3 regions of the Pseudomonas lijiangensis genome follow, and region 3 is predicted to be linked to each of the others. Evidence: riboswitches for the same ligand, from Rfam matches in the RefSeq annotation. Region 3 holds a riboswitch; each other region holds the start of a gene.
The links. Region 3 has a riboswitch for cobalamin ahead of cobW (cobalamin biosynthesis protein CobW). Riboswitches for the same ligand answer to the same signal wherever they lie in the genome.
Positions count from the first base shown of each region.

Region 1: linked by a shared signal. The riboswitch ahead of KQP88_RS09765 (ABC transporter substrate-binding protein) and the one ahead of cobW (cobalamin biosynthesis protein CobW) in region 3 are both predicted to bind cobalamin.
Region 2: linked by a shared signal. The riboswitch ahead of cobO (cob(I)yrinic acid a,c-diamide adenosyltransferase) and the one ahead of cobW (cobalamin biosynthesis protein CobW) in region 3 are both predicted to bind cobalamin.

Region 1 is NZ_CP076668.1:2,231,552-2,241,467, forward strand. Features, by position in the region: gene KQP88_RS09760 (FecCD family ABC transporter permease) at 1-829, opposite strand, end outside; gene KQP88_RS09765 (ABC transporter substrate-binding protein) at 826-1,839, opposite strand; cobalamin riboswitch at 1,973-2,174, opposite strand; gene KQP88_RS09770 (FadR/GntR family transcriptional regulator) at 2,195-2,911, opposite strand; gene KQP88_RS09775 (FadR/GntR family transcriptional regulator) at 3,022-3,747, shown strand; gene KQP88_RS09780 (oligogalacturonate-specific porin KdgM family protein) at 3,896-4,618, opposite strand; gene KQP88_RS09785 (ABC transporter ATP-binding protein) at 4,752-5,516, opposite strand; gene KQP88_RS09790 (ABC transporter ATP-binding protein) at 5,527-6,366, opposite strand; gene KQP88_RS09795 (ABC transporter permease) at 6,386-7,291, opposite strand; gene KQP88_RS09800 (ABC transporter permease) at 7,291-8,328, opposite strand; gene KQP88_RS09805 (ABC transporter substrate-binding protein) at 8,360-9,916, opposite strand, start outside.
Region 2 is NZ_CP076668.1:4,315,489-4,325,404, forward strand. Features, by position in the region: gene cobD (threonine-phosphate decarboxylase CobD) at 1-141, opposite strand, end outside; gene cbiB (adenosylcobinamide-phosphate synthase CbiB) at 134-1,042, opposite strand; gene bluB (5,6-dimethylbenzimidazole synthase) at 1,039-1,689, opposite strand; gene KQP88_RS17945 (cobyrinate a,c-diamide synthase) at 1,686-2,981, opposite strand; gene cobO (cob(I)yrinic acid a,c-diamide adenosyltransferase) at 2,992-3,603, opposite strand; cobalamin riboswitch at 3,696-3,917, opposite strand; gene KQP88_RS17955 (PQQ-dependent sugar dehydrogenase) at 4,022-5,341, shown strand; gene KQP88_RS17960 (C40 family peptidase) at 5,416-5,964, opposite strand; gene KQP88_RS17965 (C40 family peptidase) at 6,049-6,726, opposite strand; gene KQP88_RS17970 (NAD-dependent deacylase) at 6,802-7,566, opposite strand; gene hda (DnaA regulatory inactivator Hda) at 7,560-8,264, opposite strand; gene KQP88_RS17980 (AI-2E family transporter) at 8,470-9,543, opposite strand; gene KQP88_RS17985 (DUF2066 domain-containing protein) at 9,593-9,916, opposite strand, start outside.
Region 3 is NZ_CP076668.1:2,474,227-2,484,142, forward strand. Features, by position in the region: gene KQP88_RS10785 (fatty acid cis/trans isomerase) at 1-1,027, shown strand, start outside; gene KQP88_RS10790 (acyltransferase family protein) at 1,195-2,217, shown strand; gene nfuA (Fe-S biogenesis protein NfuA) at 2,287-2,880, shown strand; gene cobM (precorrin-4 C(11)-methyltransferase) at 2,949-3,695, opposite strand; gene KQP88_RS10805 (cobalamin biosynthesis protein) at 3,710-4,171, opposite strand; gene KQP88_RS10810 (CbtA family protein) at 4,152-4,856, opposite strand; gene KQP88_RS10815 (CbtB domain-containing protein) at 4,868-5,053, opposite strand; cobalamin riboswitch at 5,149-5,363, opposite strand; cobalamin riboswitch at 5,421-5,622, shown strand; gene cobW (cobalamin biosynthesis protein CobW) at 5,731-6,843, shown strand; gene cobN (cobaltochelatase subunit CobN) at 6,847-9,916, shown strand, end outside.

The sequences.
Region 1 (9,916 bases), 240 kb from region 3:
GTACGGCATGGGGAATCACCAGACCGACAAAGCCGATGGAACCGACGATGGACACCATCACTGCCGTGACCAGTGTCGCCGAGGCGATCAGCACGATTTGCACGCGCCGCACCGGAATGCCGAGGGACGCTGCCGAATCGCTGCCGAAGGTAAAGGCATCCAGCGCTCGCCGATGCCACAGGCAGACCAGCAAGCCAACCACCACCACCGGCACCGCCAGCCATACCGAATGCCAGCGCACGCCACTGAGATTGCCCAGCAGCCAGAACATGATGCCCCGTGCCTGCTCGGCGCTGGCTGACTTGGTGATGAGAAACGAAGTCAGTGCATGGAAGAGCTGTGAGCCGGCGATGCCAGCCAGAATGATGTGCGCTGCTGCGGTCGGACCATGTGAAGAGCGAGCGAGCAGGGCGACCAGGGAAAAAGCCGCCACGGCGCCCACGAAAGCCCCCGCCGACATGGAAATGGCCCCGGCACCCAGCCCCATGATTGCTACAAGCACCGCACCGGTCGAGGCGCCCGCGGAGATGCCCAGCAAATACGGATCGGCCAGCGGGTTGCGCAGCAGCGATTGCAGCACGACCCCGGAAATCGCCAGCCCTGCGCCACAGGCCGCAGCCACGATGGAGCGGGTCAGGCGATAGTTCCAGACGATGCCTTCGTCGATAGGGTCGAGCACGTACCCTGCTGCCCAGAGCTTGTTTGCCAGTACCTGGAAGACCACAGGCATGCTGATGGTGGTTTCGCCGATGGCTGCACCCGCCACGATGGCCAGCAGCAGAACGGCTGTCACCCAGAGCATGTGGCCGAGCGCAGTGGTCAGTTTCATTGGGCGGCGTTGTAGCGATTGGCGGCTTCGGCCAGTTCTTCGATACCGGTAAACAGCCGGATACTGGCCTGCATGGCATCGGCATCGATGATCACGATACGGTCATGCTTGACCGCGTCCATGTTGCGGGTCACCGGGTCGGACTTGAGGAATTCGAGTTTCCTGCGGTAGTCGTCGGCCGGAAAACGACGGCGGTCCATGCGCGCGATCACCAGAATGTCCGGATTGGCCTTGGCGATGGTTTCCCAGCCCACGGTCGGCCATTCTTCGTCGGATTCGACGATATTGCGCATGCCCAGGTTATTGAGCATGAAGTCCGGGATGCCCTTGCGGCCTGCAACGTAAGGATCAATGTTGATATCTGCGCTGGAGAACCAGAACACCGCGGACACATCCCGTTCCTTGTTCTGTTTGACGTTGGCGACCGCGTGGGCCAGGCGATTGCGCAGCTCTGCAACCAGTTGTTGCCCGCGATCCTGCACGTCGAATATCTGGGCGAGCTGTTCGATGCTCTTGTAGATGGTGTCGATGCGGAAGGGCTCAAGGCGTGTGCCATCAGCGCCTACCAGATTGTCCTTGCCTTCGCAGTCGGACGGCATGATGTAGGTCGGGATCTTCAAATCATGAAACTGCTGGCGTGTGCCGACCACGCCCTGGGCACCCACCATCCATTCAAGCTGGACGGGCACCAGTTCCGGGCGCTTGCCGATGACGGCCTCGAAACTCGGGTCGTTGTCCGCCAGGCGCTCGACCTTGTCGTTCTGTGCCTTGAAACGTGGCAGCACATCGTTGAACCACAGCGAAGTGCCCACCAGTCTGTCGCCCAGGCCCAGTTCGTAGAGCATTTCAGTGCCGGACTGGCCGATGGTCACAGCCCTGCGTGGCGCGTGCTCGAAGGTCAGCTTCAGGCCACAGTTCTCGACGGTCAGCGGGTACTGTGTGGGAGCAGCGAGGCTCGGGGTGGACAGGCTCAAACCGGCGATGAGTGCCGCAAGGCGAGGCAGTGACATGTAATGCGATCTCCGTTTCGTACGTGCAAGGCGCAATGTACAGACAGGAAACACATCCCTCGGCACTGCACAAAAGGCAGGGCAAGGCAGCCATGAACCGGCGCGCGGATGTCCTTCCCGGACACCCCGCCGGTCAGTTAACGTGCAGGTCGGCAGGTCTCCTGACTGGCATGTCATCACCTTGACTCCAGCCTTCCCGGAAAATCACCAGTGGCTGTCATGGAGCTGGCTCGATGCCTACAGTTGCGGGGGCAGTTTCGTTTGAGTCTGCACAGATGCGCAGCCCTCGAATTCCCTGTTAGTTCCTCTCGGAAACCGACGGGGCGCGATGGTAAACGATAAGCCTTCTTAGTGGCTAATCCTTTGCGCGAAAGCGCTGCAGGCAGTTGATCAGGTGCAGGCGCATCGCCGCCCTGGCCGCATCGCGATCCTGATGGGCGATGGCCGAGTAGATCTGCTCCTGTTCGCGCTGCTGGATCTGCGGGTCATCCATGAGCCGAGTCGACGGCACATTGCCGAAGCCGACCCGTGCGCGAGGCAGAATGCTGTTGCCCAGTTGCGTCATGACATCGGTAAAGAAACTGTTGGCGGTGCACTGCACGATGCAGCGATGAAACTCGAAGTCGGCCTGGGTCGTATCGGTTTCGTTCTGGTCGCAGCGATGCAGCTCGTCCAGCGCCTGTCGGATGGCTTCGAGTTGCTCCGGCGTGCGCCGTTGTGCGGCGAGGGCGGCGGATTCCGGTTCCAGGCTCAGGCGCAACTCGATGATGGCCGCGGCATCGGGAGGGCTGCCGGAGATGGCTTCCGGAATCTGGAAGTCCCGCGGGCGCGAAGCATCGACCACGAAGGTTCCGATGCCGTGACGGGTTTCTACCAGCCCCTCGGCCTGAAGACGCGACATGGCTTCGCGAACCACGGTGCGGCTGACACCGGTTTCCCGGATGATGACCTGCTCGGTGGGCAGCTTTTCACCGCTCTTGATCTCGCCTTCGCGGATCTTGCGCGAGAACTCGGCGACCAGTTGCTGGGTCAGGCTGGAGCGACGACCTGTCGGGGAAGAAGGGTGTTCCATGGGCGGGCTGATCGGGTCCGTGTCGGGTTGCTGAGTATAACCGTAGTCATGGTGTGTTTTGTGTCGTGATCGCAGCCTATACTGCGGCATTAGATCGAATTGAGGCTGCAATGTCGGACAACGTCGTTTCCTCGCAGAAAAACCATCGCCGTCTGGCTGAAACCCTGGTCGACCGTTTCGCCCAGCGCATGCGCGATGGCGTGCTGCAGCGTGGCGAGAAGCTGCCTTCCGAGATCCACATCATGGAAGCCGAAGGCGTCAGCCGAACGGTGGTGCGCGATGCCCTGTCGCGGATGCAGGCGGCAGGGTTGGTGGAAACGCGCCACGGGGTAGGGACCTTTGTGTTGGACATGCCGCCACCTGAAGGCTTTTCGGTCGGGCCGGCGACCATCGCGACCCTGTCCGACGTGCTCAATCTGCTGGAGTTTCGCATCAGCCTTGAAGTCGAAGCGGCCGGGCTGGCTGCGCAGCGTCGCAGTCCTGAAGCCTTGCTGGAACTCAAGCGGGCTTTCGATGCGCTGCTTGAAGGCCCGGAAAAGTCCGGGACTACCATCAATGCCGACTTCCAGTTTCACCTCAAGATCGCCAAGGCTTCGGGCAATGCCTACCTGATCGACATCATGAAACACCTGGGCACCAAGCTGATTCCGCGCACCCGCATGAATTCCGCCTACACCGGGCAAAGTGATCGCAGCGCCTACCTGGCCGGGATCAACGCCGAGCATCGGCAGATCTACAACGCGATTGCCGAAGGCAATGTGGATGCGGCCCGCTCGGCCATGTACCTGCACCTCAACGGCAGCCGCATCCGGTTGCGGCGTACTCATAGCGAGTAGAAAGTTTGTTCGCGATTGAATTGTCTGTTGTGGGAGCGGACTTGTCCGCGAAGACGGCTTCCCATACAGATAAATCTGTGTGGGATGTTCCGGCCCTTCGCGGATGAATCCGCTCCCACGGCTGTAGGAGCCAACTGGTGATGAAGAATCAGAGGAAGTTGTACTGAATCCCCACCCGTAACCTCAACTGACGCTTGTCATCCTCGGAATCGACCTTGATGTCGCCGACCTCGAAGAACGGCACCCATTGCTTGCTCCAGCGATACTTGAACGCCGCATTCTGTTCGTAGTCGCTGGTGCCGTTGTCGTAGCGGATGTAGTCGGCATCGAAATAGGTGAGCTGGTACTCGTAGGTCCATGGCCCCTTGGTCGAGTAGTTGATCCAGATGTCATAGCGATTGATTGACTGGTTATCCATCGCATTGTCGGGCATGGATTCGTTGATCTTGTCCCGGTCCAGCTTGATCGAGTCATAGCGGTAGCGGCCTGAAATGCTCAGCGTATCGGTGACTTTGTAGCCGACCTTGATACCGGTCTTGTAAGACGTGGACTTCTCGATGCTTTCCAGGGCCAGGGAAGGCGTCACGGTCCATTGGTCGTTGAGCTTGTGCTGATAGCTGATCGTCAGCTCATGGCCGTTGCCGACGGTATTGTCGAACGCCACATCCTGGCGGTCGCCCGCCGTCTTGTACTTCAGCTCACCTTCAAAACCCCAGCTGCTGTCCAGGCGTGTGCCGAACTTGACCCGGTCGGAGTGCATGCGGGTGCTTTCCGCGTATTGATGTCGATAGTTGATGTAGCCGCTGTCGGCATAGCTCCAGGCAGATGGCAACAGGGCGGACAGGGAGAGCAGAGCGATTGATTTTTTCATTTTTTTATTCTTGTTTGATTGAAGGTCTGGGTGTGTTGGAGCAAATCGCGGGCAGCCGAATCCCGCAGCCGTTCTGGCCTGGGGTCACGCTGTCAGCGGTGTTCGGTTTTTCAGGTCGTCAGGCGACGACCCCTCAGCCGGTGAGTCGTACGTCCATGTCGCGGCTGGCCTGGATCAATAATCGGGAATACTCGTGCTGCGCCTGGTTGTTCACCAACTGGCTGCTGTCGAGGGTTTCCAGCACCTGGCCCTGCTGCATGACTGCAACCCGGTCGCAGAGGTGCGCCACGACGCCGAGGTCGTGAGTCACCATCAGGTAGGTGAGGCCTTGTTGCTGACGCAGGTCGGCCAGCAGATTGAGGATTTCGGCCTGTACCGAGACGTCCAGCGCCGAGGTGGGTTCATCCAGCAGCAGGACGCGGGGTTCCAGGATCAATGCCCGGGCAATGGCCACACGCTGGCGCTGGCCGCCCGACAGTTGATGCGGATATCGAAAGCGGAAGCTTTCATTGAGGCCCACCCGTGACAGCACTTCGCAGACACGCCGGTCGCGCTCGCCGATGCGATGGATGCTCAGAGGCTCCTTGAGCGCCGCATCGATGGTGTGACGCGGGTGCAGCGAGGCGTAGGGGTCCTGAAAGACCATCTGCACGGTCCGGTAATGGCTGGCGTCCAAGTGACGGCTTACCGCCCGACCGGCCACGCTCAGGTTGCCGGTCCAGTGCTGGTATTGCCCGGCCAGGCAGCGCAGGACCGTGGTCTTGCCCGAACCCGATTCGCCAACCAGCCCGAACGACTGGCCTTCTGCGACTTGCAGATTAACGTCACGCAACACCTGATTCAGTCCTGGACCAGTACCAAAACTCAGGTTCAGTGAATCGACTCTGATCATTGCCATGGGATCATTCTCAGTGGGTGAGCCAAAGGGGATCGCGTTGCAGGACCGGCAGGCTGGCGCGTGGACGATCCAGGCTGGGCAGGGCGGCAAGCAGGCCCTGGGTGTACGGATGACGGGCGTGGTCCAGTTCGCTGGCCGCCAGGGATTCCACAACCCGCCCGGCGTACATCACCAGAACCCGGTCACAGAAGTGCCGAACCATATTCAGGTCATGGCTGATGAAAATCAGCCCCAGGTCGCGTTCGCTGACCAGTTCTTCCAGCACATTGAGCACCTGACGACGCACCGAGACATCCAGTGCCGAAGTGGGCTCGTCGGCGATGATCACTTGCGGATCGGTAATCACCATCATGGCGATCATGATCCGTTGCCCCATGCCGCCGGAAACCTCGTGAGGGTAGAGGTCGTAGACCCGTGCCGGGTCGCGGATATGCACCTTGGCCAGCATGTCCAGGGTGCGCTCGCGGGCTTCCCGTGCCGACACCTTGTGATGGGCCAGGTAGGCCTCGGCAATCTGCTCGCCGACCTTGATCACCGGGTTCAGCGAATATTTGGGGTCCTGCATGATCATCGACATGCGCCGACCGCGAATGCCCTGGATCTGCTTCTCGCTGCAACTGAGCAGGTCGGTATCGCCAAAGCGCAGGGTTTTGGCGGTGATGCGGGCGCTCGATGGGTGCAGGCGCAACAGGCTGCGGCCTACCGTGGATTTGCCCGAGCCGGACTCGCCGACGATGGCCAGTTTTTCCCGACCCAGATTGAACGAAACATCGCGTACCGCCGCCGTTGTCTTGCCAGCATTGGTGAATTCGACGCGCAAGTCTTCTACCGCAAGCTTTATCTGTGACATGGCTTTTACCTTGTTTTTGTTATTCGCTGCGTGGGTCCAGAACATCGCGCAGGCCATCACCCAGCAGGTTGAAAGCCAGGCTGACCAGCATGATCGTCGCGCCGGGTGCTGCCACCAGCCACCAGCTTTCCAGCATGTAACGTCGGCCGCTGGAGATCATCGCGCCCCATTCCGGCAGTGGCGCCTGAGCGCCCAGGCCCAGAAAGCCCAGTGCGGCGGCGGTGAGGATGATGCTGGCCATGTTCATGGTCAGGCGGATGATCACCGAGGACAGGCACATGGGGATGATGTGGCGACCGATGATGCGTAGCGCCGATGCGCCCTGCAGCTTGACCGCCACCACGAAGTCGGCGTTGCGCAGCGACAGGGTTTCAGCTCGCGCCAGACGTGCAATGGGTGGCCAGGCGGTCAGGGCAATCGCAATCACCGCATGTTCCAGGCCCGGGCCAAGCGCGGCGATGAACGCCAGTGCCAGAACCAGGCTCGGGAATGAGATGAAGATGTCGGTGATGCGCATGAACAGGCTGTCGACCCAGCCACCGAAATAGCCGGACACGGTGCCGATCAGCAGCCCGATCGGGCCGACGATCACGGTTACCAGCATCACGATGTACAGGGTGATGCGCGAGCCATAGACCAGACGGCTGAACACGTCGCGGCCATATTCATCGGTGCCGAACCAGTTCTCTGCGCCCGGTGTGCGCAGGGCGGCGGAGAGATCCTGGGCGAGGGGATCGTGAGTAGCGATCAACGGAGCGAACAGCGCGACCACCATCAAGGTGCCGATCACGATCAGGCCCGCCAGAGTCATCGGGTTGCGCAGGAGAAAGCGCAGCAGGCGTGAACAGCTGGCGGTGAAGGCCGCGAAGCTTGAAGCCGGTGCCTGGGTCATGGGCTTGATGCCGCTTGCAATGGACGTATTCATCAGCGGGTTCTCGGATCGAAGACTTTGTAGAGGGCGTCGCTGATCTGGTTCAGGATCACGAAGATCAGACCGATCAGCAGCACGCAGGCCATTACCGCATTCATGTCGCCCAGCAGCAGGCTGCTGGTGAGGTACTGGCCGAAGCCCGGCCAGGCAAAGACCGTTTCGATCAGCACCGCGCCCTCAAGCAGACCGCCGTAGGCCAGGGCGACGATGGTCAGCAACTGCACGCGAATGTTGCGGAAGGCATGACCCCAGACGATCCGCCGCTGTGACAGGCCCTTGACCCGTGCGGTGATGATGTATTCCTGGGAAAGTTGCTCAAGCATGAAGCTGCGGGTCATGCGGCTGATGTAGGCCACCGAGTTGAAACTCAGGATCACGGCCGGCAGCAGGATATGGCGCAGTGCGCTGCGAAAGGCTTCCCAGTCGCCGGACAGGGCCGTGTCGATCAGCAGCAGTCCGGAGCGGGTTTCGATCAGGCCGTCATAGGCCAGGCCGATACGACCGACGCCACCGGCCCAGCCCAGCCAGGCGTAGAACACCAGGAAAGCCATCATGCCCAGCCAGAAGATCGGCGTGGAGTAACCGAACAGCGTGATGACACGGGCAATGTGGTCGCCGGTGCGGCCCTGGTGGGTCGCGGCATACACGCCCAGTGGCAGGCCGATCAGCACGCCGAACAGGATTGCCAGGGTCGCCAGTTCCAGAGTGGCCGGGAACACCCGGGCGATGTCTTCGATGACTGGATGCCCGGTGAGCAGGGCCTTGCCCAGATCACCATGCAACAGGTCCTTGAGGTACAGGCCGAACTGGGTCCAGAGCGGTTTGTCCAGGCCCAGTTCCTGATAGGCCTGGGCGTAGGCGGCCGCATCGGCGTCAGGTCCGACGATGGCCAGCACCGGGTCCAGTGGCATGACCCGACCGATGAAGAAAGTGAGCAAAAGCAGTCCGAACAGGGTCGCCGCCACTGATCCGCCGCGTCGGGTGCCGTTGGCGACCCGACTGCTCAAAAGTGAAAATGATGCACTCGACATAATGATTCCTGCCTTCGTTGAACCCATGAGGTCAGCGTTGCTTGTAGACATCCCGCAGGCGCGTGGTGGCAGCGCTGTGGCCCAGGTATTGGCGTACATCGGCGTGGATCACCACTTCATCGGTCATTTGCGAGACCGGCATGATGGGGCCTGCCTTCTGGTCGTAGAGCGTCTGGATACGCTGGTACAGGCTGAGCTGTCTGGCCGCATCGCGCTCCTGTTCGGCCTGCTCGATCAACTGGTTGATCTCGGCGCTGTAGAACGAGGTGCGCCAGCCCTGAAAATTGCTCAGCTTGGCCTGCTCGCGGTTGTCCGGGTTGTAGATCAGGGCCCGCAGGCTGGAGTGAGGATGGCGTTCGGCACCGCCGCCACCGCGACCGACCAGAATGTCGAAGCGACGATCACGCATGGCGCCGTAGATCTGGTTGCCGGTGCCGGTGATGATCGTGGCCTGGATGCCAGCCTGGGCGAGGGTGGATTGCAGGCTGGTGGCGATATTGATGAACGGAGAATCGGTGAGTGAGCGAATGGTGATCTTGAAACCGTCGGGATGCCCGGCTTCGGCCAGCAGGCGCTTGGCCTGGGCGACGTTGAGCGTGTAGCCCGGATCGTCCAGGCGTGCCGCGAGGCCCAGTTGCAGCGGGCGCTGATTGATCAGGCCGTAGTGAGGCATCACCACGTTATTGATGCCCTGATAGTCGATCAGCGAACGAATGGCCTGACGCACCCGGATGTCCTGAAACAACGGCTGTTCCATGCTCAGGGCCACGTAATAGAGCGTGCCGCGAGGGATGGTCTGTACGCTGACTTCTTCGGAGCGGGTCAGGGCCTTGATGTCGGTGGCGGCCATGCCGCGTGCTACATCCAGATCGCCGCGCTCGACCATCAGGCGCAGGGCCTGTGACTCGGTCATGTTGCGCATGATCACCCGACGCATCTTGGCCGGCCCGCGCCAGTATTGATCGAAGCGAGTCATGAGGATCACGTCGTTGGCCCGCCAGATGTCCAGCTTGAAGGCCCCGGAACCGGCTGTGTGCGTGGTGAGCCAGGCTGCGCCCTGGTCGTCACCCTGGGCATGCTGCATGGCCGTGACGCGATCGATGACAAAGGCACTTGGCGACGTTGCCAGTGTGTTGAGCACCAGCATCGGGTCGGTTGCTTTGGGCAGTTCGAGAACGAAGGTCGAAGGCCCTTCGGCGCGCATCAGTTGGCTGACGTTCTGCGCTGTATAGCCATAGGCTTTCCAGGTCGAGGCAAGGGCTTTGTTGAGGGTGACTACGCGCTGCAGGGACCAGGCGACATCCTGGGCAGTCAGCGGGTTGCCGGAATGAAAGGTCACGCCAGGGCGCAGGTGAAAGGTCAGGCGCATGCGGTCCGGGCTGATTTCCCAGCGTTCGGCCAGTGCCGGGATCAACTGGTCCGGGCGGGCGGCGTCCTGTTCCAGCAGCATGTCGTAGACATTGGAGTTGACCTCCGACACCTCAAGGCCGGTTGCGCCTGCGGGGTCCAGGGACAGGAGGTTGATCATGCTCATGCCGACCACCAGTTGATCGACAGGTGTTTCGCCCCGTGCAGTGGCAGGCGGGGT
Region 2 (9,916 bases), 1.8 Mb from region 3:
CAGACGCGCCCAGGCCTGTGCAGGAATCTCCGGAATCGGCCATGCCCAGGGCGCAATACCGGTGGACAGGTCCAGCCAGTCAGCACGGTCGATGCCGTAATGCTGCGCTGCCGCCCTCAGGCGACCACCGTGCTCAAGCATAGAACTCGGCCCCCACGCACAAGACCAGCAGCCACAGCCAGACGCCTCTTTGCACCAGTTGCCAGCCACGATCGATGGCATCCGCATCGGCGGGCACGCCTTCGCCCAGTTGCGGGCGCTGATGCAGTTCGCCGTGATAGATCGCCGCGCCACCCAGCTCGACACCCAGGGCACCGGCCCCAGCGGCCATGACCGGACCGGCATTGGGGCTGTCCCAGGTCGGCCCTTGAGTGCGCCAGCAACGCAGAGACAGGCGAGTCTTGCCCAGCAGCGCGTAGGTCAGGGCCACCAGACGCGCAGGAATGTAGTTGAGCAAGTCGTCAATTTTCGCCGCCGCCCAGCCAAAGCGCTCGAAACGCTCGTTGCGATAACCCCACATGGCATCCAGCGTGTTGCTCAGTCGATACAGCACCACACCGGGCGCACCGGCCACCGCAAACCAGAACAGCGCGGCAAACACCGCATCGCTGCCGTTTTCCAGTACCGATTCGGTGGCGGCACGGGCGACTTCTGTTTCGTCCAGTTCGGTGGTCTGGCGGCTGACCAGATAACCGACCCGCCGCCGCGCTTCATCCAGATTGCCCGAGCGCAGGGCCTGGGCCACCGGTTCCACATGCTCGCCCAGGCTGCGCAGCCCCAGCGCGCAATACAGCGCCAGAATCTCCACCAGCCAGCCGACATAGGGCAGCCAACTGAGGATGGTTGCCAGCAGCGTCAAGGGCACCACAGCCAGAAACCAGGCTGTGACCCCATGACTGCGCCAGCCACGTCCGCCGGAATTGAAACGCTGCTCGATACGGTCAGCCAGACGACCGAACGCCACCAGCGGATGTGAGCGTTTCGGCTCGCCGAGCAACGCATCCAGCGCTACTCCGGCAACGCTCAACAGCGCCACACTCATGGACTCACTCCCCATTGATTCTCATACAGCAATTCATTGAGTGGACGCGCTTGCGCCCAGCCTTCCAGCACCAGCATCGGTGCCGGGTAAAACTCTTCCACCGGCCCCAGGCACAGGATCGCCAGGGGTTTTGCGCCTTCGGGCATGCCCAGCAGACTGGCCAGCGCCTGAGGATCGAACAGCGACACCCATCCCATGCCCAACCCTTCGGCACGGGAGGCCAGCCACAGGTTCTGGATCGCACAGGACAAGGACGCCATGTCCATTTCCGGCAAGGTCCGACGACCGAAAATATGCTTTTCCCGATCGTCCATCAGCGCGGCCACCAACACTTCGGCGCAATCGCTGATGCCCTCGACCTTGAGCTTCATGAACTCATCGGCACGCTCGCCCAGGGCTTCGGCAGTACGCACCCGCTCTTCTTCCACCTGGGCCTGCATGTGCGCCCGCAATGCCGGGTCGCTGATGCGGATGAAACGCCAGGGCTGCATCAGGCCGACACTGGGCGCCTGATGCGCTGCTTCAAGCAAACGCGCAAGCAGTTCGGGTGCCACGCTGCCGCCACTGAAGTGACGCATGTCGCGGCGCTCGGCAATGGCCCGATAGACCGCGGCCCGCTCCTGGGGACTGAACGCCTGATCGGTCATGGTGTGAACAGCGCCGCAACCGCCTGAGGATTGGAAGGGAAATAGAAGTGCACGTAGGAAGCCGTCAGGCGCCCATCGCGATACACCGCCTCCGCGCCTCGTCCGCCATTGGGGCTGACGCCACGGGCAATGGGCTGTAACTCGGTGCTGGTCAGGGAATGGTGATACGTGTGCCCGCGCAACGAGCCTTCAGGCAGTTCGACCACTTGCAGGGCCAGGGCCGCCAGACGTTTTTGCATGACCGCCTCGCCACTGAGCAGACCCACCAACTCGGCACGCTGCCCTTCGACATCGGTCAAGGCGTCGAGCAGGTACAGCATGCCGCCGCATTCGGCCAGTATCGGCTTGCCTGCCAGATGATGGGCATGAATCGCCTCCAGCATCGGCGTGTTTTCAGCCAGCGCTGCATGATGAAGCTCGGGATAACCGCCCGGCAGGTACAGGCTGTCAGCCTCGGGCAAGTGGCTATCGCGGATCGGCGAGAAAAACGACAGCTCCGCACCCATGGCCCGCAGCAGATCCAGGCTTGCCCCGTAGGCAAAGGCAAAGGCCTCGTCACGGGCGATGGCGATACGCACACCGGCCAGCAGAGGTTCGGCAGGCACCGGGTCAGGCGCATTGAAGGTCACGGCAGGCGGCAAGAGCACGTCGCAGGTGCTGGCCAGCGCATCGGCGGCAGCGTCCAGGCGCAGGTCCAGATCGTTGAGTTCACTGGCCTGCACCAAGCCCAGATGACGGCTCGGCAATTCGATACCGGTTTCACGAGAGAGCGCGCCATACCAGCGCAGGCCTTCCGTCAGGCTGCCTTCGAGCAACTGCGCATGACGTACGGTGCCGACCCGGTTGGCCAGCACTCCGGCGAACGGCAGGTCCGGCTGATAACGCGCCAACCCCAGGGCCAGCGCTCCGAAAGTCTGGGCCATGGCCGTGCCATCGATCACACCCAGCACCGGAACGCCGAAGTGGCGGGCCAGATCGGCACTCGATGGCGTACCGTCGAACAGCCCCATGACGCCCTCGATCAGGATCAGGTCCGCCTCGGCGGCGGCTTCCCACAGCAGGCGTCGGCTTTCATCGGCGCCCACCATCCACAGATCCAGCTGGTAAACCGGCGCGCCGCTGGCCCGCTCCAGAATCATCGGGTCCAGAAAATCAGGCCCGCACTTGAACACCCGGACCTTGCGGCCCTGGTTACGGTGCAGGCGTGCCAGCGCAGCGGTGACCGTGGTCTTGCCCTGCCCGGAGGCGGGCGCGGCAATCAATACTGCCGGGCAATGACGCGGCGCTCTCATACAGGGTTACTCACAACTCGATGCCTTTTTGCGCACGGATTCCGGCCTGGAACGCATGCTTGACCACGCCGATCTCGGAAACGGTATCGGACAGGTCGATCAATTCGGGTTTGGCGCCACGGCCGGTCACCACCACATGCTGCATCGGTGGCCGGGCCTGCAAGTCGCTCAGTACTTGCTCCAGATCCAGATAGCCATGCTTGAGGGCGATATTCAGCTCATCGAGGATCACCAGACCGATGCCGGGGTCACGGAGCATTTCACGGGACACTTCCCAGGCGGCTTCGGCGGCGGCGATATCACGCTGGCGGTCCTGGGTTTCCCAGGTGAACCCCTCGCCCATCACGTGGTAACGCACCTGCTCGGGGAAACGCCGGAAGAACAGCTCTTCACCGGTGCTGTTGCGGCCCTTGATGAACTGCACCACGCCACACTGCATGTCGTGGCCCATGGCCCGGGCGAGCATGCCGAATGCCGAGCTGCTCTTGCCCTTGCCATTACCGGTCAGCACCAGCAGCAGGCCACACTCGTTGGGAGCGCTGGCAATGCGCTCGTCCATTACCGCCTTCTTGCGCTGCATGCGCGCCAGATGACGTTCGTCACGTTCGGGGGATTCGTTCATCTCAGCTCTCCGCTTGAGGGCACGCGAAAGCAGACGGAAGGACAGCATCAGGCAGCACGGCAAAGCCCTGCGCAGAGCATCGCCCGCCGTGATGCTGTTGAGTGGATCAGGCCGGTCTCCGGGCTCATGAGCAGGCATCTGCCTGATCTGCGCGCCTTCCCGTGTCCTGGGACACAGTGGCATCGAGCGCAGTCTTGACTCATTTACCGTTGCGGGGGCAGCGCCGGGATCGGAGTTGTAGTGCGTCCTCACCGGCTTCCCTGTTTCACTCTGCCAATCGAGGATTGCAAAGCACCTGAAACAAGCGGCGAAGGGTAGAGGGTTGGGCTGGGAGCGTCAATCGACACAAGAGGATTGAACCTCGACAGTTCAGGTCCCTCCTATCTTTATCTGGCCACTGACCGTTATGGAGATCGGCATGTTCACACTCAGACCCCGGCTTGCCTTGCTGCTTCTGGTTGCAGGAGGCCTCACAGCCTGCGGCGAGTCTTCGACACTGCAAGTCTCGGATGGCACCGGCCCTTCGCCCAGACTGCCCGAACCGAACAAGACCCTGATCCCCACCGTCAACATCGCCCCTGCCGTAGGTTGGGAAAAGAATGCAAAACCGGTTGCCGCACCCGGCACCCAGGTCGCCGCCTTTGCCGAAGGGCTGGATCACCCGCGCTGGCTGTACGTGCTGCCCAATGGCGACGTGCTGGTCGCGGAAACCAATTCACCGCCCAAACCTGACGACGCCAAAGGCGTGCGCGGCTGGGTCATGGAAAAAGTCATGGGCCGCGCCGGAGCCGGTGTGCCCAGCGCCAACCGCATCACCCTGCTGCGCGACAAGGACCACGACGGCGTGGCCGAAACCCGCACGGTCTTCCTGCAAAACCTCAATTCGCCGTTCGGCATGACCCTGGTGGGCAACAAGCTCTACGTGGCCGATACCGACCGCCTGATCAGTTTCCCTTATGAAACCGGCCAGACCTCCATCAGCGCCCAGGCCACCAAAGTCGTCGACTTGCCTGGCGGGACGCTGAATCACCACTGGACCAAGAACGTGATTGCCAGCAAGGACGGCAGCAAGCTGTACGTGACGGTCGGTTCCAACAGCAACGTTGGCGAAAACGGCATGGATCAGGAAGAAGGTCGCGCCGCGATCTGGGAAGTGGACGCTGCCACCGGCCAGCACCGGATTTTCGCATCGGGCCTGCGCAACCCCAATGGCATGGACTGGGAGCCCAATACCGGCAAGTTGTGGACTGCCGTCAACGAGCGTGACGAGATCGGCAGCGACTTGGTGCCCGACTACGTGACCTCTGTGCAGGATGGCGGTTTCTATGGCTGGCCTTACAGCTACTACGGCCAGCATGTGGATGAGCGGGTCAAACCGCAGAAACCGGAACTGGTCGCCAAGGCCATATCCCCCGATTACGCCGTCGGCCCGCACACCGCATCTCTGGGTCTGGTGTTCGCCGACGGCAAGACGCTTGCGGCCCCCTTCAACGAAGGCCTGTTCATTGGCCAGCACGGCTCATGGAACCGCAAGCCCCACAGCGGCTATAAAGTGGTGTTCATCCCCTTCAGCGGCGGCAAACCCAATGGCGCACCTGTGGATGTGCTGACCGGCTTCCTGAGCGCAGACGAAAAAGCCCAGGGTCGCCCGGTGGGGGTGGTCAATGACCAGCATGGCGGATTGTTGGTCGCGGATGATGTGGGCAACAAGATCTGGCGGGTGACGTCAGCCAAGTAATCCACACCCCGGTAGGAGCGAATTTATTCGCGAAGAGGCATTTCGCGAATAAATTCGCTCCTACTTCGCTGGGGTTAATTATGCAGTTGTGCGTTCTGAGCGAGGTTCGAAGGCTGGATGACGCGCTTGGCGTTGAGGTAGGACTTCTGCCAATAAGGCTTGTCCAGGCTGTCCAGTTTCACCGTGCCACCGGTTGCCGGTGCATGAACGAAGCGGCCTTCGCCGACGTAAATACCCGCATGGGAAACCTGCGAGCCACCGGAAGTGGCGAAGAACACCAGATCACCGGATTGCAGCTGTTCACGCCCGACATTCGGCGCGCCCATCACAATCATGTCGCGGGTCGAGCGCGGCAACGAGATACCCGCCGCGTCACGATAGACATAGCCGATCAGACCACTGCAGTCGAAACCCGAATCCGGTGTATTGCCGCCCCAGCGATAAGGCGTGCCAACCAGCCCGAGCGCACGAAACAGTACGTCTTCGGCAGCCTGGGAAAGAATTTGCGGGGGAGCAGAAAGCACCGGGCGCTGAACGACACGGGGCTGAGGAGGTGGCGAGCTGGCACATGCACCCAGCAACGCAGCGATGGAAATGACCGCCAGACGTAACGTAATCGACATAACCACAACAACCTGATCTGGATGCGGCCAACACTGCCGAGAAGCTGAAAATGCAGACAGGCTCATGCCTGTCTGCGCACTACATCATTTATGGCGCTTGAGTGTAGTCGATGTCATGGCAGTGGTCTGCACAGGCTCGCTGGAAGGAGCCATTGCCAGAGCACGCTTGGCCTCGATGAACGTCTTGCTCCAGTAGGCGTCATCGAGACTGTCGATGCGCACACCACCACTACGGCGGCTGCTGGAATGGATGAACTGATCGTCACCCAGGTAAATGGCTGCATGGCTCACACGACCGCGACCACGGGTGCTGAAGAACAGCAGGTCACCGGGCTTGAGGTCATTGCGCGACACCAGAGGCGCATTCACGTTGATCATTTCGCGAGTGGAACGCGGCAGGCTCATGCCAGCCTCTTCACGAAACAGATAACCGATGAAACCGCTGCAATCGAAACCCGAAGTGGTCGAAGAACCACCGAAACGGTAGCGAGTCCCGATCAGGGATTTGCCACGCTCCAGGATGCTATCGGCCAGAACCGGCAACTGGTAAGGCTTGTTGTCAGCAAAACCGGCCAGTTCTTCTTCGGTGGCGAGTTCTTCCTGCAACATGGCTGCATCTGCACGGCGAGCCGGAGATTGCGAGCTGATCGAATTCTGGTACTGCGGTTGTTGCTCTTGAGAAACCGGTAAATTGGCAGAGCAACCAAACAAAAAAGTAACGAGTGCGAGTGGCACGAGGGGTGCGAAGCGTACTACTTGCATGGGCACGACCGTGGCTGAACTGTTAAGAAGGCGAGACTATGCCCGCTATCAAGATGATTTGCAAATTCAATCGAATCAGATGTGACTTATGAGTTTTTCCATGACATGTGCTGCCCGGCACTGCAGAAAAACGTCCATCCCGGCGCTGTGATCGGTAGGCGCCGGATTGATTTCTGCCGTGAAGCCCCCGCAAATACGAGTGCGCAACACGGGTTCGTGGATGTAGGGGAAGCTGGCGGTGGTGCCGATACTCAACACCGCATCAAAGCCTTTTGCCATCTCTTCATAGAGTGTTTCAAGAGCTTTCTCGGGCAACATCTCCTGAAACAGCACGACGGACGGTCGCAAAACGCCACTACATTTCCGGCACAGAGGCGGCAAAGGTCGCAGCAGGTGCTCACTCAGATGAGGATCATTTTCGCCGCAGGACTGGCAAAGCAGTGGAGCCATTTGCCCATGGATCTCGATCAGGCGTTCCGGCGGGCTGCCAGCGGCACGATGATAGCCATCGACGTTCTGGGTCAGCACCCAGCATTCGGGCTTCATCCGCTGCAACTGGGAAATGGCGTAATGCGCGGCATTGGGCTGGCCGCCCAGGCAGGCCTTGCCCAGTTCGGCAATGTATTTCCAGCACAGCTCTGGATCACGGCGCAGCATCGGCCCGGACAACGCCACCTCAATGGGCAGGCCGTCATCGGTCTTGCCATTATAAAGACCGCCTACACCGCGATAGGTAGGCAGACCCGAATCCGCCGAAAGCCCCGCACCGGTAATCACCAGGATCCGCTGTGCATGGCGCAATGCTGCCGCCGTCTGCATCAGCAAGGCCTGATCTACCAACCCAGGGTTTCCTTGAGGAAGGGAATGGTCAGCTTGCGCTTTTCCTGAAGGGAGGCCTGATCCAGACGCTCAAGCAACTCGAACAAAGCGTTCATGCTGCGGGTGCCACGGGTAAGAATGAAATGCCCGACTTCATCGGTCAGGTGCAGACCGCGACGGGAAGCGCGCAGTTGCAGGGCGCGCAGTTTGTCTTCATCGGACAGCGGACGCATCTGGAACACCAGCGCCATGGTCAGGCGAGACTTGAGGTCCGGTAACTTGACCGGCAGTTCGCGAGGCGACTGAGAAGCCGCGATCAACAGGCGACGCCCGCTGTCACGCAAACGATTGAACAGATGAAACAGCGCCTCTTCCCATTCTGGCTTGCCCACCACAGCTTGCAGGTCATCCAGGCAGACCAGCTCGTACTGCTCAAGGTGATCGAACAGCTCGACGCCTTCATCGATGACTTCGGCCAGTGGCAGGTAAACAGAAGGCTCACCCATCTGCTCGAAACGAAGGCAAGCCGCCTGCAGCAAGTGCGTGCGCCCTACCCCATCCTTGCCCCACAGATAAATCAGGCTTTCCGTCCACCCCGCGTCAGCCTCGCACAGGCGCTCGACATAGCCGAGAGCCGCAGCATTGGCGCCGGGATAGTAATTGATGAAAGTGGCGTCATCACGCAGACGGACACTCAGGGGCAGCTGAATCGGTTTCATGCTGACGGGCACGGTTCAGGCGAACCGTTAGGGGCCTCTGGGAAAGTGCGCAAAGTTTATACCCGTGGCGTCGACGGCACAATGCGCCATACCCCAAGCAAAATCAAAGACTTGCGCTTTGGCAGCGCAAACCTTCGCCAACAGGGCCTGGGCTGCCCTGCTGGCGAAAACGTCTGAACACAGAATTCAGACACGCTGCAAAGCCCTATAGATCAGGGTCTTCCATGCCGCTGTAGACTTCAGAACCTTTATAAAGATCATGCAGATGGCGCAACAAGACCATGATCACGGCCGCCACCGGCAGCGCCAGCAGAATGCCGGTGAAACCGAACAGTTCGCCGCCCGCCAGGATCGCGAAGATCACCGCCACCGGATGCAGACCGATGCGGTCGCCCACCAGCAACGGCGTCAGCACCATGCCTTCGAGCATCTGGCCGATCATGAACACGGCGACGATGCCCAGCAGCGGATACAACTCACCGCCGAACTGGAACAGACCGGCCACCAGCGCCGCACCAATACCGATCACGAACCCCATATAAGGCACGATGGCAGCCAGCCCGGCGATCACGCCGATCAGCAGACCCAGCTCCAGGCCCACCAGCATCAGACCGGCGGCGTAGATCACGCCCAGACCGACCATCACCAGCAACTGGCCACGAATGAACGCGCCGAGCACTTCATGACATTCGCCCGCCAGTTTCACCACCTGGTCTTCACGATGGCGCGGCAGCAGGCCGCGAACCTTGCCGGTCATCAAGTCCCAGTCGCGCAGCAGGTAGAAACACACCACCGGGATCAGCACCAGATTGGTCAGCCAGCCGATCAGCGCAAGGCTCGACGCCGTGGCCTGGGACAGCACCACGCTGACGATATCCCCGGCCTGCCCCATATGCTCGGAAAGCGCGGTCTTGAGCTTGTCGAATTTCCAGAACCCGTCAGACAGACCGAACTTGGCCTGCACCCACGGCAAGGCCGTATGTTGCAGCCAGTCGAGAATCTGCGGCGCCAGCTCATAAAGGCGGAACAACTGTTTGGCCAGCATCGGCACCAGCACCAGCAGCAAGGCCATCAGCACCAGCGTGAACAAACCGAATACCGCCACTACGCCCAGGGTTCTCGACATGCCGAGTCTTTCCAGGCGATCCACCAGGGGATCGCCCATGTAGGCCAGCAGCAGCGCTACCAGAAAAGGCATCAGGATCGGATGCAGCATGAATATGAACACAGCCAGCAGGGCAATCCCGGCAGGCAAGTACCAACGCTTTGTATCAGTCATCAATGACCCCAACCCCAAGAGAAAACGTAATCCGGCACGCTTTGCCGGACTACCAGCGGAAATACAGTTGCGGTGCAGACACCGGGACAATCATTGGCGCATCCGCTGCAGGAGCCGGTGAGGCGGCGGCATCGACTGGCGCTGCTGGCGGCGGTGTAGCGGCTGCTGCTTCGCTGGCAGGCACTTCCTGCAATTTTGCCAGGGACAATTGCGAGCGTAGCTGCTCCGGGCTGCTCGTGACTTCAAATGTCACGCGATCAGCCTCGACCGACTTGAGGCGGGCGCCGAAAGGCTCGAGCAGATTGAGCAATTGCGCGTAACGCTCCAGATTCATGCCCTGCACCTGGAAGACCAGACCGGTGGACGCGCCGGG
Region 3 (9,916 bases):
CCGCAACGCCTATGAAGACCTGCGTCGTGACAGCTACGCCAGCATGACGCCACCGAGCTGGTCGACGCTGTGGGCCGGCAACGATAACTCGCTGCTGACGGTGTTCCGCCATTTCGACAGCGCTTCTGTGACCAAAGGACTGATTGGCGATGTGCCGCATTCGCTGTGGTTATTCGACTATCCGCTGCTGGAGCGCACCTATTATCAACTGGCGGTGAACTTCGACGTTTACGGCAACATTTCCCATCAGGCCCAGACCCGGCTCTATTTCGACCTGATTCGCAATGGCGCAGAAATCAACTTCCTGCGCCTGATGCCGGCCGACAAGCGCGAGAAGATGCTGGGCGACCTGTATCAGGACTCCGGCAAGTTCAAGATGTGGCTGGACTACCAGCGTATTGATGACGATACGGCCAGCGGCCTGAAGCTCGATGGGCATCATCCTCGTCAGGACTTCGCACGGCAGTTGATTCAGCGCTCCGGCACGCTCAATGCTGCGCCGGACCCGATCAACCGCTGCCAGGGCGCCTATTGCTCACGGTCCGGCATCAGCCCGGTTTTTGCCCAGGCAGAGCAATCCCTCAGTCGACTGGTTTCACGGCCTGCTGCGGGCCTCAAGGTCATCGATCAGTTGCCCGAAGCGACCATGTTGCGCGTGGAGGACGCCAGCGGCAAACGCATGATGTACAGCATGCTGCGCAACCGTGCTCACAGCAACGTGGCCTTCCTGCTGGGCGAGTCGTATCGCTATCAACCGGGTCTGGACACCCTGACCATTTACCCGGGCGTGCTCAGCAGCTATCCGAACTTCATGTTCAACATCCCGGCTGGTGAAGTGCCGGTTTTCGTCGATGCCATGCAACAGGTCAAGGATCAGGCCGGGTTCGAGAAAATCGTGGAGCGCTGGGGCGTCAGGCGTACCCATCCGCTGTTCTGGACCTACTTCCATGACATCAATCGTTATATTCAGGAGACCGAGCCGCGAGAGGGCGGTGTGCTGGATATGAACCGCTACGAAAACCTCTAGAAGTCGACGCAGGCCACGTAGGTCGTGGCCTGCGGCCACTACTGTTTCCTGAACGAAACAGGATTTTCCTGATCTTTTTTGTCATCTCACTGTCCGACCCCATGCGCGTCCGGCTCACTTCGAGTGTCGGGCTTGGTTGAAAAGGCAGGTGACAAGAGGTTTTGTGGATGTTGATTTCGGTTCAGGCTTTACGGGCTTTCGCCGCGTGGGTTGTTGTGTGTCATCACTTCATGCAGATTTTTTTCGATTTCAAGGCCAGCGGTCCCGTTGGCGAATTCTTTGTTTCAAAGGGCGCAGTGGGCGTCGATATCTTCTTTGTCATCAGCGGGCTGGTGATCTACCTCTCGACCCATAACAGCGACATGCCCGCCGGGCGTTTCATCCTGCACCGTCTGATCCGTATCGTTCCTGCCTACTGGCTGTACACCGCCGCCATGGGGCTGTTGCTGCTGGTTGCGGCTCCCTGGCTGCCTCATCAGGTGATCGGCTGGCAGAACTTCCTGCTGTCGCTGTTCTTCATTCCTTCGGAAAACCCCGGCGGTTACGGCCTGTATCCCACGCTGAATGTCGGCTGGACCCTGAACTACGAGATGCTGTTCTACGTGCTGTTCTCCATGGTGTTTCTGTTCGAGCAGCGCCATCGGCCCTTGATCATCGCGGCAGCACTCTTTGCCGTGACCGAGATTCTGGCTCGCAGCGGCCTGATCAGCCGGTTCTACGGTAACGACATTGTCTACGAGTTCCTGTTGGGGATCGGTATCGGCATGCTCTATCGCCGTGGCTGGATCAAGGAAGGGTTATGGATGCCATTGGCGGGGATAGTGGCTGCCATGCTGGTGATTCATCATCTGACCAACGAGCAGCGCCTGCTGAACTGGGGGCTGCCAAGCGCACTGATCGTGTTCTGCGCCATCTCGCTTGAACCCTACCTGCGCGGCAGCCGTTTGCTCAAGACCATGGGCGATTGTTCCTATTCGGTCTATCTGCTGCATGTGCTGGTGCTTTACGGCGGCCTGCTCATGGCCCAGCGCTTTGCCTTGAACCCGTATCTGGTCTTTGCCTTCTGCGTGCCGATCATAGCCATCGGAGCATGGTGCAGTTACGAGTGGATCGAGAAGGGCTTGTATCAGCGGATGCGTCGCAGCCTGGATGCTCGTCAGGAAGGAAGAGGCGCCGCTGCGCTTTCCTGACAAAAATACTAGGACTTTGTATGCGCATCCGATTGGCGTAAACTGCCGGCAAGTCTGCGAGGAACGTTCATGACCGCTATCACTATTACCGATGCTGCCCACGATTATCTGGCCGATCTGCTGGAAAAGCAGAACACTCCAGGTATCGGCATCCGCGTGTTTATCACCCAGCCTGGCACTCAGTACGCTGAAACCTGCATTGCCTACTGCAAGCCGGGCGAAGAAAAACCTGAAGACAAGGCCATTGGCCTCAAGAGCTTCACGGCCTGGATCGATGGTTTCAGCGAAGCCTTTCTGGATGACGCCGTGGTCGATTACGCCACTGATCGCATGGGTGGCCAGTTGACCATCAAGGCACCAAACGCCAAGGTGCCGATGGTCAATGCCGACAGCCCGATCAACGAGCGCATCAACTACTACCTGCAAACCGAGATCAACCCGGGGCTCGCCAGCCACGGCGGTCAGGTGACCCTGATCGACGTGATCGAGGAAGAAGAGCGCAATATCGCCGTCCTGCAGTTCGGCGGTGGTTGCCAGGGTTGCGGTCAGGCCGATGTCACCTTGAAGGAAGGTATCGAGCGTACCTTGCTGGAGCGTATTCCTGAGCTGTCGGGTGTGCGTGATGTAACTGACCATACCCAGAAAGAAAACGCTTATTACTGAGTGGTTTTCTTCGCGAATGAATTCGCTCCCACCCCCCCCTGTGGGGGCGAATTTATTCGCGAACATCATCAAGGCCTGAACAAATGTGCATGCCCGGCGCGATACAGCGATGACTCGCCAAACGTATCGTCAGCCAGTACACGCCCGACCAGAATCAGCGCCGTACGCTTGAATCCCTTCTCCAGCACCTTGTCGTGAATGTCGGCCAGGGTGCCCAACACCCAGTCCTGATCCGGCCAGCTTGCGCGATGGACCACGGCTGTCGGGCAGTCCGCCCCGTAATGCGGTGTCAGTTCTTCCACGATTTTCTGCAGATTGTTGACCCCCAGGTGAATGGCCATGGTGGCCCGATGCTGGGCCAGGCTTGCCAGTTCTTCGCCTGCCGGCATCGACGTCTTGTCGGCGTAACGGGTCAGGATCACGCTCTGGGAAATGTCCGGCAACGTCAGTTCGGTACCCAGCAAGGCGGCGCAGGCAGCCGTGGCCGTTACACCGGGAATGATTTCAAAGGGAATGCCCAGCTCACGCAGGCGACGAATCTGTTCGCCAATCGCGCCATACAGGCTCGGGTCGCCTGAGTGCACCCTGGCTACATCCCGGCCCTGTTCATGAGCAGATTTCATCAGGGAGATGATCTGTTCCAGATGCAGCTCGGCACTGTTGACCACCTGAACGGCATGATTGCCATCCAGTACGGCCACCGGCACCAGTGAACCGGCATAAATGATGACCGGGCAGTAATGGATCAGTCGCTGCCCCTTGACGGTGATCAGGTCCGGATCGCCAGGGCCTGCGCCGATGAAAAAGACGGTCAATGAAATCTCCTGAATCAAACGGTATTAATGAGCCGCGTATTATCGACACGGCTCGCCAAGGCAAAGGTTGCCCGGGCGTTCTTCTGGCGTGCGATCACCAGTGTTGCCGGGCTTTTGCCCAATTGGCTGGCCAGTGCCAGCGCTGCGCTTTCGGCAACCCCGTGGCAGCCCGTGTGCTGGAAGGCCGTTGGCGAGCGGTGGGTCAGTTGCGGTTCGTATTCTGCCATTTGCGACGCGCTGAAGAAGATCAGCGGCACGGACAGTTGTTCGGCCAATTCCAGCAAGCCCGGTTCGTCCTGCTTGAGGTCGATGGAGGCGAGGGCAGTGATGGCGCCGATTTCCAGGCCATGGGCTTTCAGGCTGCTTTCGATGAGCTCCAGCAGGCTCGCGGCCGGGCAGCCGCGCTGGCAACCCAGGCCTGCCACAAGGGCAGGGCCGGATTGCCCGGTGCCGTGATCAGGCGTGCAGGTCGGCATTGCTGCGACGGAACAGCCAGGCGCTGATCAGGCCCAGAGCGACCCAGAACAACGCATTGGTCAGCAGCGAAGCCAGGATGAACTGCGATTCCAGCGCTTCGGGAGCCAGGCTCTCATGAGTCAATGGCTGTGGCGCGCCAATCAGATGCGGCACAACCACAATGGCCGCGCCCAGCACCTTGAGCAGCCCGTTCTGGCCGAAGGCGATCAAGGCCAGACCGGCAGCCGTGGAGGCCGCCGTTCCGATCCACCAGTACTGGCGCAGGTTCAGGTCGGCAGCCGCAGTACCCGGCAGTTCAGGCGGCAGGCCCAGTGTCGGCGCCAGGACGAAGACCGCAAAACCGGCCAGCCCCCATAATGCGCCCTGAGAGGTGCGGCCCGGTGCGCGCAGCGTGTAGAGCGCCACCAGCATCAAGGCAAAACCCACCGCGACCACCAGATTGCCGCCGGTCGTGGAGAGAATGCGCTGCCAGCCGTCTTCCGGCTCCCAGGCTTCTTCGTCGTGGCTGTGCCCTGCGGCGGAAGCATCGGCGTGGTCATGTTCATGCACGTGCTCGGCGGGTGCCTTTTCGAAGGTTTCGGCCTGAAGAATCAGGGGCGAGACCCAGAAGCTTTGCAGCAGGGTCAGCAGCAATGCCGCTAGCAGACCGCTGAAACCTGCCGTCTGAATGATTCGCTTGAACATGGCGTCAGGTCTCAATGGCAAGGGAAGGCGGCGCTGTGGCGGGTGTCGTGAGCAGCGTTGTGAACGGCGGCGATGTGCGAGAAACCGGCGAAGTACACCAGGCAGGCGCCAAGAATCGCAGCGCTGATGGCGGCTGTCAGGCGCTGGGCCTGGGTGGACGTGGTGGTGTTCGACTGGCTGCTGCTGATGGTGGACATGGCGCTTCCCTCTGGTTTCGACAGGCAGGCATGCGCACAGGAACCTGCTGACGGACGTCAGAAGGCTTCAACTGCGCCCGCCCACCGCGGGTGTGTCATTGAGTCAGTATCGGGCCGGTCTCCGGGCTCGCGAGGGGTGTCGATATTGTGCCTCGACGCCTTCAGGATCACCTTCCCATGCCGTGGCACAGTGGTTCTGATCCTCTCTCGCTTACCGTTGCGGGGGCAGCACCGGACTGACTCATGGACAAATGAGCGCACCGGTTTCCCGTTTCACCCCGTGAGGGGCACCCGTAACAAGTCGTGTAGGAGAGCATGGCGGCCCGTGAACGTCAATCTGAACGATTGACCTGCCTTCGACCTCTGCGTAGCCTTGCGCACTTGAGGTTCTCGACCTTGTGCAAAAGGTCGGGCTAAGACGGGAATGCGGTCCAAGCCGCAGCTGCCCCCGCAACTGTAAACGGTGATTTCATTGCATGGCCACTGCGCGAGCGGGAAGGCGCGATGAATGCCTGTCCTGCCGACACGCCGCCGTAAGCCAGGAGACCTGCCTCGAACCGGGCCACAGGCCCACGAATTCTCACTACAACCGGGCGGGGTGATCCGGTGGCGAATCGATCCGTGCGCAGCGCACGGTTCTCGTCCTGCTTGCCCGCCGTATTGCCAAAGGGCATCCGATGAAAACACTGGCCAAACTTCCCGTCACCATCGTTACCGGCTTCCTGGGCTCGGGCAAGACCACCCTGTTGCGGCACATGCTCGATAACGCCGAAGGGCGTCGCATCGCAGTGATCGTCAATGAGTTCGGCGAGCTGGGAATCGACGGCGAAATCCTCAAGCAGTGCACCATCGGCTGTACCGAAGAAGAAGCCAACGGTCGCGTCTATGAGCTGGCCAACGGCTGCCTGTGCTGCACGGTGCAGGAAGAGTTCTTCCCGGTGATGCGTGAACTGGTGGCGCGTCGCGCTGATCTGGACCATATCCTCATTGAAACCTCGGGCCTGGCACTGCCGAAACCTCTGGTCCAGGCGTTCCAGTGGCCGGAAATCCGCAATGCCTGCACCGTCGATGCCGTTATCACGGTGGTAGACAGCCCGGCCGTTGCAGCCGGTACTTTTGCCGCCTTCCCGGATCAGGTGGATGCCCAGCGCAAACTCGATCCGAACCTGGACCACGAATCCCCGCTGCATGAACTGTTCGCTGACCAGTTGGCCAGTGCCGATCTGGTGATTCTGAACAAGGCCGACATGATCGACGCCGAAGGTCTGGCTGCTGTACGCGCCGAAGTCGCCGAAGAGCTGCCGCCCGCGGTCAAGGTCATCGAGGCCAGCAATGGTCGTCTGCCAATCAATGTACTGCTGGGCGTGGGGGCCGAGTCGGAGCTGCATATCGACGGTCGCAAGACTCACCATGACCATCACGACGATGAGGATCATGACGACCACGATCATGATGTTTTTGATTCGATCTCTATCAAGCTGCCCCCAGCCGAAGAGGCTTTTCTCATGAACGTGCTGAACCGTATGGTGGTCCAGCACGGTATCCTGCGGGTCAAGGGTTTTGCCGCCATCCCCGGTAAACCGATGCGTCTCTTGATTCAGGGTGTAGGGACCCGTTTCGACAAGCACTTTGATCGTGCATGGAAGGCTGATGAAGAACGTGCCACCCACTTGGTATTGATCGGCCAGGAGCTGGATGCTGTAGCGTTGGAAAAACAACTCTACGATGAGCTAGAGCGTGAAGTTTATGTTGCTCTGGAAGCGAAGCTCAATGCTGCGACTGCCGGCTGATTCATGCATTTACTGAGAACCCAGCCGGGCGGTTTCGTACCCGACGACAGCATTGCCGACCTGGGGCAGACTCCGGCCGAGCTGGTGATTCTCTGCAGCGGCGATTCGAGCCTGGCCCTGCTGGCCGAAGCCGCGCAGCAACTGCCCGATGACTACCCGAGCCTGCGTCTGGCCAACCCGATGCAGGTGCAGAATCACGCCTCGGTGGACTTGTACGTCGATGAGGTGTTGCGCCACGCCAGGGTCATTCTGATTTCCCTGCATGGCGGTATTGGCTACTGGCGCTATGGCGTCGAGCGCTTGATGGAGCTGGCAGCCCGTGGCGTGCAGGTGATTCTGGTGCCGGGGGATGATCGTCCCGATCCGGAGCTGAGCGACCTGAGCACCGTGCCTGCCGAGGAGCGCGACCGACTCTGGCAGTTCCTGCGTCAGGGCGGCTTGCAGAATGCGCTGGACCTTTATCGTTGCATGGCCAGCAGCTGGCTTGAGCGCGATTACTCATGGGCTGAGCCCCAGCCACTGCCACGCACGGCCATCTATCACCCGCGCAAGGCGACGGCCACGCTGCCGGACTGGCAGGCAGACTGGACACCGGGGCATCCGGTGGTCGCGTTGCTGTTCTACCGCTCCCACTTGCAGGCAGCCAACACCGGTTTCATCGATGTGTTCTGCGAGCGCTTGCAGGCTCAAGGGCTCAATCCCTTGCCGATTGCGCTGGCGAGTCTCAAGGAGTCGGGTTGCCTGACCATGGTCGAGGACTGGCTGGATGAAGTCGAAGCCGAGCTGATCCTCAATACCACGGGCTTTGCCCAGTCCAGCCCCGAAGCGCCGCATCTGCGACCGTTTCGTCGCAATGTGCCGGTGATCCAGGCCATCTGCGCCCAGGACAACCAGCCCGCCTGGCAGGCCAGCGAGCAAGGCCTCGGGGCGCGGGATCTGGCGATGCACATTGCCTTGCCGGAACTGGACGGGCGCATCATCAGCCGGCCCATCAGTTTCAAGGACCTGGCCTGGCGCAGCGAGCGCAGCCAGTCGGACGTGGTGTGCTATCGCGCCCATCCCGAGCGCATGGACTTCGTCGCGCAACTGGCACGACGCTGGATCGAACTGGCGCGACTGCCCAATGCCAGCAAGCGGGTAGCGCTGATTCTGGCCAACTACCCGACCCGCGATGGCCGGATCGGCAACGGGGTAGGGCTCGACACGCCTGCGGCGGCGCTGAATATCCTGCGCGCCATGCAGAGCGAGGGCTATCCGCTGGCGCTGTTGCCTGAAAGCGGCACTGCGCTGATTCAGCAACTGCTGGGCGGCGTCACCAACGATCTGGAGAGCATCGACCTGCGCCCTTGCCAGCAAAGCATGGCGCTGGACGAGTACCTTGATGCCTTCGATGACTTGCCCCAGGCCAGCCGCGATGCGGTGAATGCCCGCTGGGGTGCGCCACAGAACGACCCGATGTTCCGCAGCGGGCGGATGATGATTGCCGGTATCCGCTTTGGCCTGACCTTTGTCGGCATTCAGCCTGCCCGTGGTTATCAGGTAGACCCCAGTGCGGTCTATCACGACCCCGATCTGGTGCCGCCTCACGGTTATCTCGCGTTCTACTTCTGGCTGCGCAAGGCGTATGGCGCCCATGCGGTGCTGCATGTGGGCAAGCATGGCAACCTGGAGTGGCTGCCGGGCAAGGGCGTCGGTCTTTCTCAAGACTGCTGGCCCGATGCAGTGCTGGGCGCGATGCCGAATATCTACCCGTTTATCGTCAACGATCCGGGCGAGGGTGCCCAGGCCAAGCGCCGCACCCAGGCGGTCATCATCGATCACCTGATGCCGCCCCTGACTCGCGCCGAAACCTACGGCCCGCTTCGCAATCTGGAGCTGCTGGCCGACGAATACTACGAGGCGCAACTGCTGGACCCGCGCCGGGCGCAGGAACTGCAACGGGACATTCTCAAGCTGGTGCGCGAAACCCGCATCGACCGGGAGCTGGCGCTGGACGAATCCATCGACAGCGACGCCGATGCCGCCATCTGGCTGCCGCGTCTGGACACCTATCTGTGTGACTTGAAGGAGTCGCAGATCCGCGATGGCCTGCATGTCTTTGGTCAATCCCCGCAAGGCCGTCTGCGTATCGACACGCTACTGGCACTGCTGCGCATTCCCCGTGGCGATGGCCGTGGCGCGCAGTCGAGTTTGCTTCGGGTGCTTGCCAAGGCTCTGGCGCTGGACTTTGACCCGCTGGATTGCGAGCTGGCCGAGCCCTGGAACGGTCCGCGTCCGTCCGTCTTGCTGGCAGTGAGTGGCGACCCATGGCGCACCACGGGCGATACCCGGGAGCGGCTTGAGCTGTATGCCGCGATTCTGATCGAACGCATCGTTGAGGCAGAGGCGATCGACGATCTGCCGGATCATCCTGAACTGGTGCTGGTTCTGGAAAGCCTTCGCGAGGTGGTCGCTCCGCGTCTGGATGCCTGCGGTCCCGAAGAGATGCGCGGTCTGCTGGATGCCCTGAATGGTCGTTTCGTACCTGCCGGGCCGAGCGGTGCGCCGAGTCGCGGGCGGCTGGACGTGCTGCCCACGGGCCGCAACTTCTTTACCGTGGATGTGCGCAACCTGCCGACCACTACGGCCTGGCGAATCGGTTTTCACTCGGCCAATCTTTTGCTGGAGCGCCATCTTCAGGATCATGGCGACCACTTGCGCCAGCTCGGCCTGTCGGTCTGGGGCACGGCCACCATGCGCACCGGTGGCGACGATATCGCCCAGGCCATGGCCTTGATGGGCGTGCGTCCGGTCTGGGCGACCGGTAGCCAGCGGGTCGATGACTTCGAGATTCTGCCCCTGAGCCTGCTGGATCGCCCCCGTGTTGACGTGACCTTGCGTGTATCCGGGTTCTTCCGTGATGCCTTTGCCAACCTGATCCGTCTGTTCGATGCCGCAGTACAGGCCGTTGCCGCTCTGGATGAACCGGACGATCAGAATCCGCTGGCGGCCCGTGTCCGTGAAGAGCGCCGCAGCTTTCAGGAGGCCGGCCTGAGTGAAGACGAAGCGGCGCGTCAGGCGGGCTGGCGCATTT